2 regions of the Ruegeria sp. AN11 genome follow, and region 1 is predicted to be linked to the other one. Evidence: riboswitches for the same ligand, from Rfam matches in the RefSeq annotation. Region 1 holds a riboswitch; the other holds the start of a gene.
The links. A riboswitch is a leader RNA that binds a small molecule or an ion and turns the genes downstream of it on or off. The one in region 1 is predicted to bind thiamine pyrophosphate.
Positions count from the first base shown of each region.

Region 2: another riboswitch for thiamine pyrophosphate. It lies ahead of thiD (bifunctional hydroxymethylpyrimidine kinase/phosphomethylpyrimidine kinase); the one in region 1 lies ahead of thiB (thiamine ABC transporter substrate binding subunit).

Region 1 is NZ_JBQFJD010000002.1:122,373-126,285, forward strand. It holds gene ACR3EQ_RS20510 (thiamine/thiamine pyrophosphate ABC transporter permease ThiP) at 1-646, opposite strand, end outside; gene thiB (thiamine ABC transporter substrate binding subunit) at 622-1,602, opposite strand; TPP riboswitch at 1,635-1,739, opposite strand; gene ACR3EQ_RS20520 (LysR family transcriptional regulator) at 1,825-2,715, opposite strand; gene ACR3EQ_RS20525 (trimethylamine methyltransferase family protein) at 2,831-3,913, shown strand, end outside.
Region 2 is NZ_JBQFJD010000001.1:2,870,212-2,874,124, forward strand. It holds gene ACR3EQ_RS14140 (thiazole synthase) at 1-592, opposite strand, end outside; gene thiS (sulfur carrier protein ThiS) at 594-788, opposite strand; gene ACR3EQ_RS14150 (FAD-dependent oxidoreductase) at 772-1,749, opposite strand; gene thiD (bifunctional hydroxymethylpyrimidine kinase/phosphomethylpyrimidine kinase) at 1,746-2,549, opposite strand; TPP riboswitch at 2,595-2,701, opposite strand; gene dnaJ (molecular chaperone DnaJ) at 2,964-3,913, opposite strand, start outside.

The sequences.
Region 1 (3,913 bases):
TCGCGCGTGGTCCACCACCCAAAGTCAGGGCAACTGCAAAACTAGTCAGGCAAATGGCAAAAACAACGGCCAGAACACCGGGCAGGATACGCGCCAGCATAGGCATTTCGATCAGCCGGAACATGGCCCATCCGTTGCAACCCAACTGGGCGGCCAATCGAAACCTTTCGGACGGAATCTCCTGCCACCCCTGCAAGATCAGACGCGTGGCCAAGGGGAGATTGAAAAAGACATGCGCCAGAACCACGCCATGCAGCCCGTAGATACGGATCGGCGGTAGCCCAAAAACCGCTAGAACGTCTGAAATCCAGCCCGCTCGGCCGAAAACTTGCAGCAAGCCGATGATGGCGACAATGACCGGCAAAATGAACGGCGCCCCCAGCAGCGCGATCAGAACCGCCCGCCCGCGAAAACGCCGCCGGGCCAGCGCGCGGGCGACAGGAACGGCAAGCCCTGCACTGAAAATGGCGGACAACACCGCCTGAACCAGCGTGAACCGAAGGGCTGACCAATCGGCCGGTCCGAACCCACTTGCGGAGTCGGCGCGCAGGGCAACTGCGGCGAGCGTACCAAGAATAAGCACGGCAATCAGTGTCGCCGCGCCAATACCCGGCGTCGGATTTACTGGCTGAGCGCGCCCAGCCATTCCGCCAACGCCTCGTCCCGCACGGCTGCCGCCTGATCAGAATCCAGCAGCAAAGATTTTTCCGGTACGGTCAGTGTATCAAACCCTTCGGGCAGGCCCGCCGCAGGCGTTACCGCCGGATACATCCAGTTGGTTGTCGGAATGATCTGCTGAAAAGCGTCCGAAACCATGAACTGCAAAAACTGGTCCGCCAGTTCAGGCTGATTGGTTCCGGCCAGTTTCCCGGCTACTTCGACCTGCATATAGTGACCTTCGTCAAATGCCGCCGCCGCCTTGCTTGCATCTTCTTCAGCGATCAGGTGATAGGCAGGTGATGTGGTGTAACTGAGAACCATGTCAGCCTCACCCTCAAGAAACAGTCCATACGCCTCGGACCAGCCCTTGGTTACGGTCACGATATTATCAGCCAGTCCTGCCCAGATTTCGGGGGCTTCGTCACCATAGGCGGCTTTGACCCACAGCAACAGGCCAAGCCCTGGTGTGGATGAACGCGGATCCTGAATGATGATTTTGGTATCACCGTCGGCCAGCTCACGGAAATTGGCCGGTGCTGCTGCGTCGGCATTATGGACAAACGCGAAATACCCCCAGTCGTAAGGCGCGAATACGTCATCGTTCCATTCTACGGGCAAAGTGTATTCGGCGCTGACCGAACTGGGCGCAAACAGGCCGGTTTCCTTTGCTGCCGCAATCAGGTTTGTGTCCAGACCCAAGACGACGTCTGCATCCGAGTTTTCACCTTCCAGACGGATGCGCGACAACAGGGCGGCACCGTCTTCCACTCCAACAAGGTTCAGTTCGCAGTCGCAGACCGCTTCGAATGCTTCCTTGACCTGCGGACCCGGACCCCAATCCGAGACGAAGCTGTCATAAGTAAAAACGGTCAGCTGAGGTTTGTCGGCGGCGATAGCCGAAGTCGCGCTCAGAATTCCCGCAGCAATCAGCAGATGTTTCATGTCATCCTCCATTGCGGCGAGAGGGCAAGGGTGGATGAAACCGTCACCTTTCCCTCCGCCGGTTCTAGCCGGTTCAGGTTCAACGGGTTCGCTATGGGCGTCTCAGCGCGGCATTCCGCGCACCCCGAGGTGAGGCCGTGATTAGGGTGATGTCGAAACAATTTCAACCAAATTCGCCCTTCACGCTTCACTGGCATGAAGGATGCTTCTCAACTGGCGGGATCAGGGCAGATCAGCCTGCGAGCCCAGGCTTTGAACCTGCAGCCATTCAATCGCGGCCCGGGTCTCGCGTCGCGATCGGCCAAGTCCTGTGCTCTCGACGAAGTAACCATGAGTGGGTGTTATTTTTTCATCAAACAGACGCACGACGCGACCTTCGGCCAGATCCTGATCGATCAAGGGCAGCCAGCCGACAATCGCGCCCTGCCCTTCTGCGGCACCCCGCAGCAGAACATTGGCATCTTCAAAGATCGGACCACGCAAAGGGCCATCAACCGGGACATTCATCGCCCGGAACCAGTCGAGCCAACCCCAGTGGTTCCTTTGATGCAACAGCGGACAGTGCAACAGGTCTTGGGGCTCATTCACCGGGCCGTGCTTCAGGACAAATGCCTCCGACGCTATGGCAACGGGGGCAAGCTCGATCAGCTTGATCGCATTTTCGGGCATCTCGGCCATTCGTTCCCAGCGGATCACGATGTCGATGTTTGCTCTGTTCAGCGTGCCGGGTTGATAAGAAGGAACCACCTCCAGCTCGATCTCGGGGTGGTCGTCCCAAAAATCACCGATCCGGGGCATCAGCCAGCGGGCGGTGAAAATCGGCCCCGCAGCAAGTCGGACCACTTTGCGGGAGCTGCGGCGAACCGAGCGCACCGCGTCATCCAGAATTTCAAATGCCTGAGCCGTTGCTGCCGCCAGACGCCTGCCATCTTCGGTCAACGCGACCTCGCGCCCGGCCCGTTCAAACAGCTTGACGCCCAGCTGCTCTTCCAGCCCTCGAATGTGATGGCTGATCGCCGTGGGTGTGACCGACAATTTCTCGGCCGCAATTCGAAAACTGCCCTGGCGGGCGGCTGCATCGAAGGCGCGAAGGGCGGGAAGAGAGGCGGTCACGAATTTCCCTAATGTAAGTTTTACTCATCAATTGCTGAGAAAACGGCTTTTGTAAACAAGCCCTATGGCTGTGTAGGCTGACTTTGAATGAAGCTGAGCTCATGATATTAGGCCCATGTCTACGCGCCGGCGCGGTCGCAAGGACCGTCTGACACAAGATAACAGCGACGAGGCCAGCCCTGCGGTATGGCCGGGTGTGGTTGGCGGGTGCCTGAAACCGCTGTCCCCGAATGAAGTCGCTCAGACCGAGGAAGCCGCATTGCTGCTGCTTGAGACCCTCGGACTAAGTCAGCCGACCCCATCCATGGTCGACAAGGTGACGGCAGCGGGCGGGACGCTGGGCGATGACGGACGATTGTTGTTTCCGCGCGCCCTTGTGCGCAAGTCGATCAAGCAGGCAAGGCGGAATTTCGTCCTTTGCGGGCAAGTTCCTGAAAACGATCTGCGGATCGAAGGCACGCGGGTCCATATGTCAACCGGCGGCGCCGCGCCGGGTGTCTTCGACATCGATACGGGCCACTACCGCCCTTCAACCCTGGCCGACCTGTATGATGCCGCCCGACTGGTCGACAGGATGGAGAACATCCATCATTTCAGCCGTCCGGTCGTTGCGCGCGACGTTGACCCTGCTGCGGCAATGGACCTCAACACTGCCTATGCCTGCCTGATGGGCACGTCCAAGCATGTTTCCGTCTCGATTACCGAACCCGAAAACGTCCCGGCCATTGCCCGCCTTTGTTACAGGATCGCAGGTGACGAAGCCGCCTTTCGCGCGCGACCGTTCCTGACTGTCATGGTCTGTCATGTTGTGCCGCCCATGCGCTTCGCAGAAGAGGCTTGTGAAGTGCTCGAGGCCGCTATTCTTGCGGGTTTTCCGGTACAATTGATCAGCGCGGGACAGGCCGGGGCCACAAGCCCGGCCACTTTGGCCGGGTCACTTGTACAGGCCGTGGCTGAAACGCTCGCCGGATTGGTTTTTGCCCGCCTGGTCGATCCGCAGGTTCGCGCGGTTTTTGCACCCAAACCTTTGGTCGCCGACCTGCGCACCGGGTCGATGTCTGGTGGCGGAGGGGAACAGGCGATCCTGATGGCCGGTGCGGCGCAGATGGGGCGGCATTTCAACTTGCCGACTTCGTCCATAGCCGGGATTACCGACGCCAAGACACTGGATTCCCAATACGGGGCTGAGAAATGCCTG
Region 2 (3,913 bases), on a different contig from region 1:
CCAGCTCCATCGCATGCGCGGCGTGGCTTGGTCTGCCGATGCCGGCATCAATGACAAGCGGCACATCGGGAAACGCAGCCCGCAGCGCCCGCAGCGCATATTCGTTGTTCAGACCGCGCCCGGACCCGATGGGCGCGCCCCACGGCATCAGAACCTCGCAACCCGCCTGCAACAGGCGTTCGCCGACGATCAGATCGTCCGTTGTGTAGGGAAAGACCTGAAATCCATCTTCCGTCAGGATGCGGGCGGCTTCGACCAGTTGAAACACATCCGGTTGCAGGCTGTCGGTATGACCGATCAGTTCCAGCTTGATCCAATTGGTCTGAAAAGCCTCGCGCGCCATCTGGGCGGTTGTCACAGCCTCTTTCACCGTGTGGCATCCGGCGGTGTTGGGCAGGACAATGACACCCAGGTCGCGGATCATCCGCCAAAAGCTCTGCCCAGCCCCACCCGCGCCTTCACGGCGCAGGGATACCGTGGCAACACCCGCCCCGCTGAGGCGAAACGCTTGTTCCAGAATGGCCGGACTGGGATACTGCGCCGTGCCCAGCATCAGCGGATTGGGCAGTTCTGTGCCGTAAAAGGTCTTCACGTCAGCCCCCCTGCATCGGGGCGACAACTTCGACCCGGTCACCATCTTCGAGTTTTAGTGCCAGTCGAAGGCTTGAAGGGACGAACTGTTCATTCACAGCGGTAGCTACGCAGCCCGAGAATCCACATTCCGCCAGCAAATCTGAAAGGGTTTCTGCGCGGCTTTCGCGCGCCTCGCCATTAAGCACGATCTTCATCGACCATCTCCGAATGTTTGTTTTCCAGCGCCAGATCGGCGACGCCCTGTGCCAACGCGGGCGCAAGCAAGTAGCCATGGCGATACAGGCCATTGGCATAGATCGTTCGACCCAACCGGCGGATGCGAGGCAGGTTGTCGGGAAAAGCGGGGCGAAGATCGACACCGATTTCCAGGATCTCAGCCTCACCAAAAGCCGGGTTCAGCGCATAAGCCGCACTGAGAAGCTCCAACATCGAGCGGGCAGTAATCCGGCCGCTGTCCTCGGATTCGATCATCGTTGCGCCCAGCATGTAGACCCCGTCACCCCGCGGGACGACATAAAGCGGCATGCGCGGATGCAGCAGTCGCACAGGGCGAGAGAGAGTGACATCCGGGCAGCGGATCACCAGCATCTCGCCTTTGACGCCACGCAGATCATGCAAGATCTCGCGCGCGTGCAACCCCCGGCAATCGATCGCATTCTCCAACCGGGAAGGGGCCAATGTACGGTGAAAGGGCACACCTCGGTCCCTGAGGTGGCTGCAGAGGTCCCGCAACGCTTGCCGGGGATCAAGATGGGCCTCTGCCCGGAAGAAGAGACCGTTACTGAAACTGTCTAGATCAGGCTCTAAATAGGCGATATTCGCACTTCCGACTTCTGAATGCCCATCCGTTCGGCGTGCAAAGCGGCGCAGATCCGGCAGGTCGCGCGAATGCGCAACAACCAGCGTTCCGCACCGATGCACCCGCGTTCTGGCGTCCCACCAGTCAATCGCTGTTTGTCCAAGCCGCAGAACCGGCTCCTCGGCATTTTCGTATTCACACCAGGGGGCAAGCATGCCACCCGCCCACCAGGAACAGCCATGTGGACCCGGCGCACCTGCCGGATCGAATATCTGCACGTCAGCGCCGCGCGACACCAGCTCGGTTGCAACAGTCAGACCGGCTACTCCGGCGCCTATGACCGACCAGACAGTCATGCGGGCCAAAGCTGATGAAAATGATGAACCGGCCCATGCCCGCGACCAATGTCCAGATCATCGGACCGGGCTATCGCGCCTTGCAGATAGCTGTGCGCATCTGCAACGGCCGTCGTCAGCGGTTTTCCCAGCGCCAGCCCGGCAGCAATTGACGCGGACAATGTGCAGCCAGTGCCATGCGTATTTCTGGTTTTCCGGCGCGGTGCCGTGAACTCTGCCACCAAGCCCGAAGCGTCGATCAAGAGATCACGGCAAATGTCGCCGGATCCATGCCCGCCCTTCATCAGAACGGAACCTGCGCCCATGTCACACAAGGCAAGCCCCTGTTTTACCATCTGATCCGGCGTCTCCGCAGCCGGGCAATCCAAAAGGCGTCCGGCCTCAGGCAAGTTCGGCGTCAATAGCGTGGCTATGGGCACGAGCACCGCCCGTAATGTCTCAACCGAGTCTTCTGTCAGCAAGGCATCGCCGGATTTGGCAATCATCACAGGATCCAGAACGATGGAACCACGAAACGCTGCAAGGCTGTCTGCAACACATCGGATGATCTCCGGTGTCGCCAGCATGCCAATCTTGACGGCGCCCACGCTCAGATCAGACAGAACGGCATCGATCTGTGCGGCGACAGTATTCAGCGGGATCCCGTGAACGGCGGTAACGGCCCGTGTGTTTTGCGCGGTCACGGCGGTGATCACGCTGGCACCATAAACCCCTAAGGCAGACATTGCCTTGATGTCAGCCTGAATTCCGGCCCCACCGCCGCTGTCCGAGCCTGCAATTGTCAGCGCAATAGGCGTCATATCGTTGCTCCATCAAAATTGGGCAACGCGCGCATGGAAAACGTCTGACATTCTGAGACCGTTCCCTACGCCGGTATTGCCCGGATCAGGTTCGATGGGTTAGCGCATTAACGCCTCTCAGCCCTTCGATCAGGGCACCCCAACGGTTGACCGGACAATCACAGGCACATCAGAAAAATACAAGACTGAATTTGATCTGTTTTATGGCCACCCTGACACCTTGGGTAAGGCCAAAGGTATTTGCGAGGCTCTGCCTCGCGCTCCGGGATATTTGGGGCCAGATGAACAAGGGATCTTTCCTTCATCTGGCCAAAAATATCCCGGGGGAGGCGCCCAAAGGGCGGCGGGGGCAGCGCCCCCTGCAACAAAAAAGCCGCCCGAAACCGGGCGGCTTTGGTCGGGAAAGCGGTTCCCTTAGCTTTTCATGCCATCCCAGAAGGACTTGACCGACGAGAAAAAGCTTTTTGATTCCGGGTGGTTGTCCTCTCCCAGATCGTCAAACTCACGCAGCAGTTCTTTCTGTCGACTGGTCAGGTTGACCGGTGTTTCCACAGCCAGTTCGATGAACATGTCACCCACGCCACCGCCACGCAGGGCGGGCATTCCCTTGCCACGCAAACGCATCTGGCGGCCCGACTGGCTGCCTGCCGGGATCTGCACCCGGCCACGACCGCCGTCGATGGTGGGCACTTCGATCGAACCACCCAGAGCGGCCTTGGCCATGCTGACCGGCACGCGGCAATAGAGGTTTATGCTGTCACGCTCAAACAGCTTGTGATCGGACACTTCGACAAAGATGTACAGATCGCCCGGGGGGCCACCACGCATTCCGGCCTCACCCTCACCCGCCAGACGGATACGGGTGCCGGTTTCGACACCGGCGGGGATGTTGACGGACAGTGCCCGTTCTTTTTCCACGCGCCCCGCGCCGCCGCAGGATTTGCACGGATTCTTGATGATCTGACCCAATCCCGAGCAGGTCGGACAGGTGCGTTCAACGGTGAAAAAGCCCTGTTGCGCGCGGACCTTGCCCATACCCGAACAGGTCGGGCAGGTCGTCGGTTCAACGCCGCTTTCAGCGCCCGACCCGTCACAGGCCGAACAGGCCACGGCAGCGGGCACGTTGATAGTCTTTTGCAGACCCGCAAACGCCTCTTCCAGCGAGACGCGCAGGTTGTAACGCAGGTCGGAACCGCGTGCGGCACGACGGCCACCGCCACCGCGCTGGCCACCCATGAAATCGCCGAACAGGTCGTCGAACACGTCCGAAAACGCGCTGGAGAAATCGCCCTGACCAAAGCCGCCGCCGGGCCGGCCACCGCCACCCATGCCGTTTTCAAACGCGGCATGGCCAAAGCGGTCAT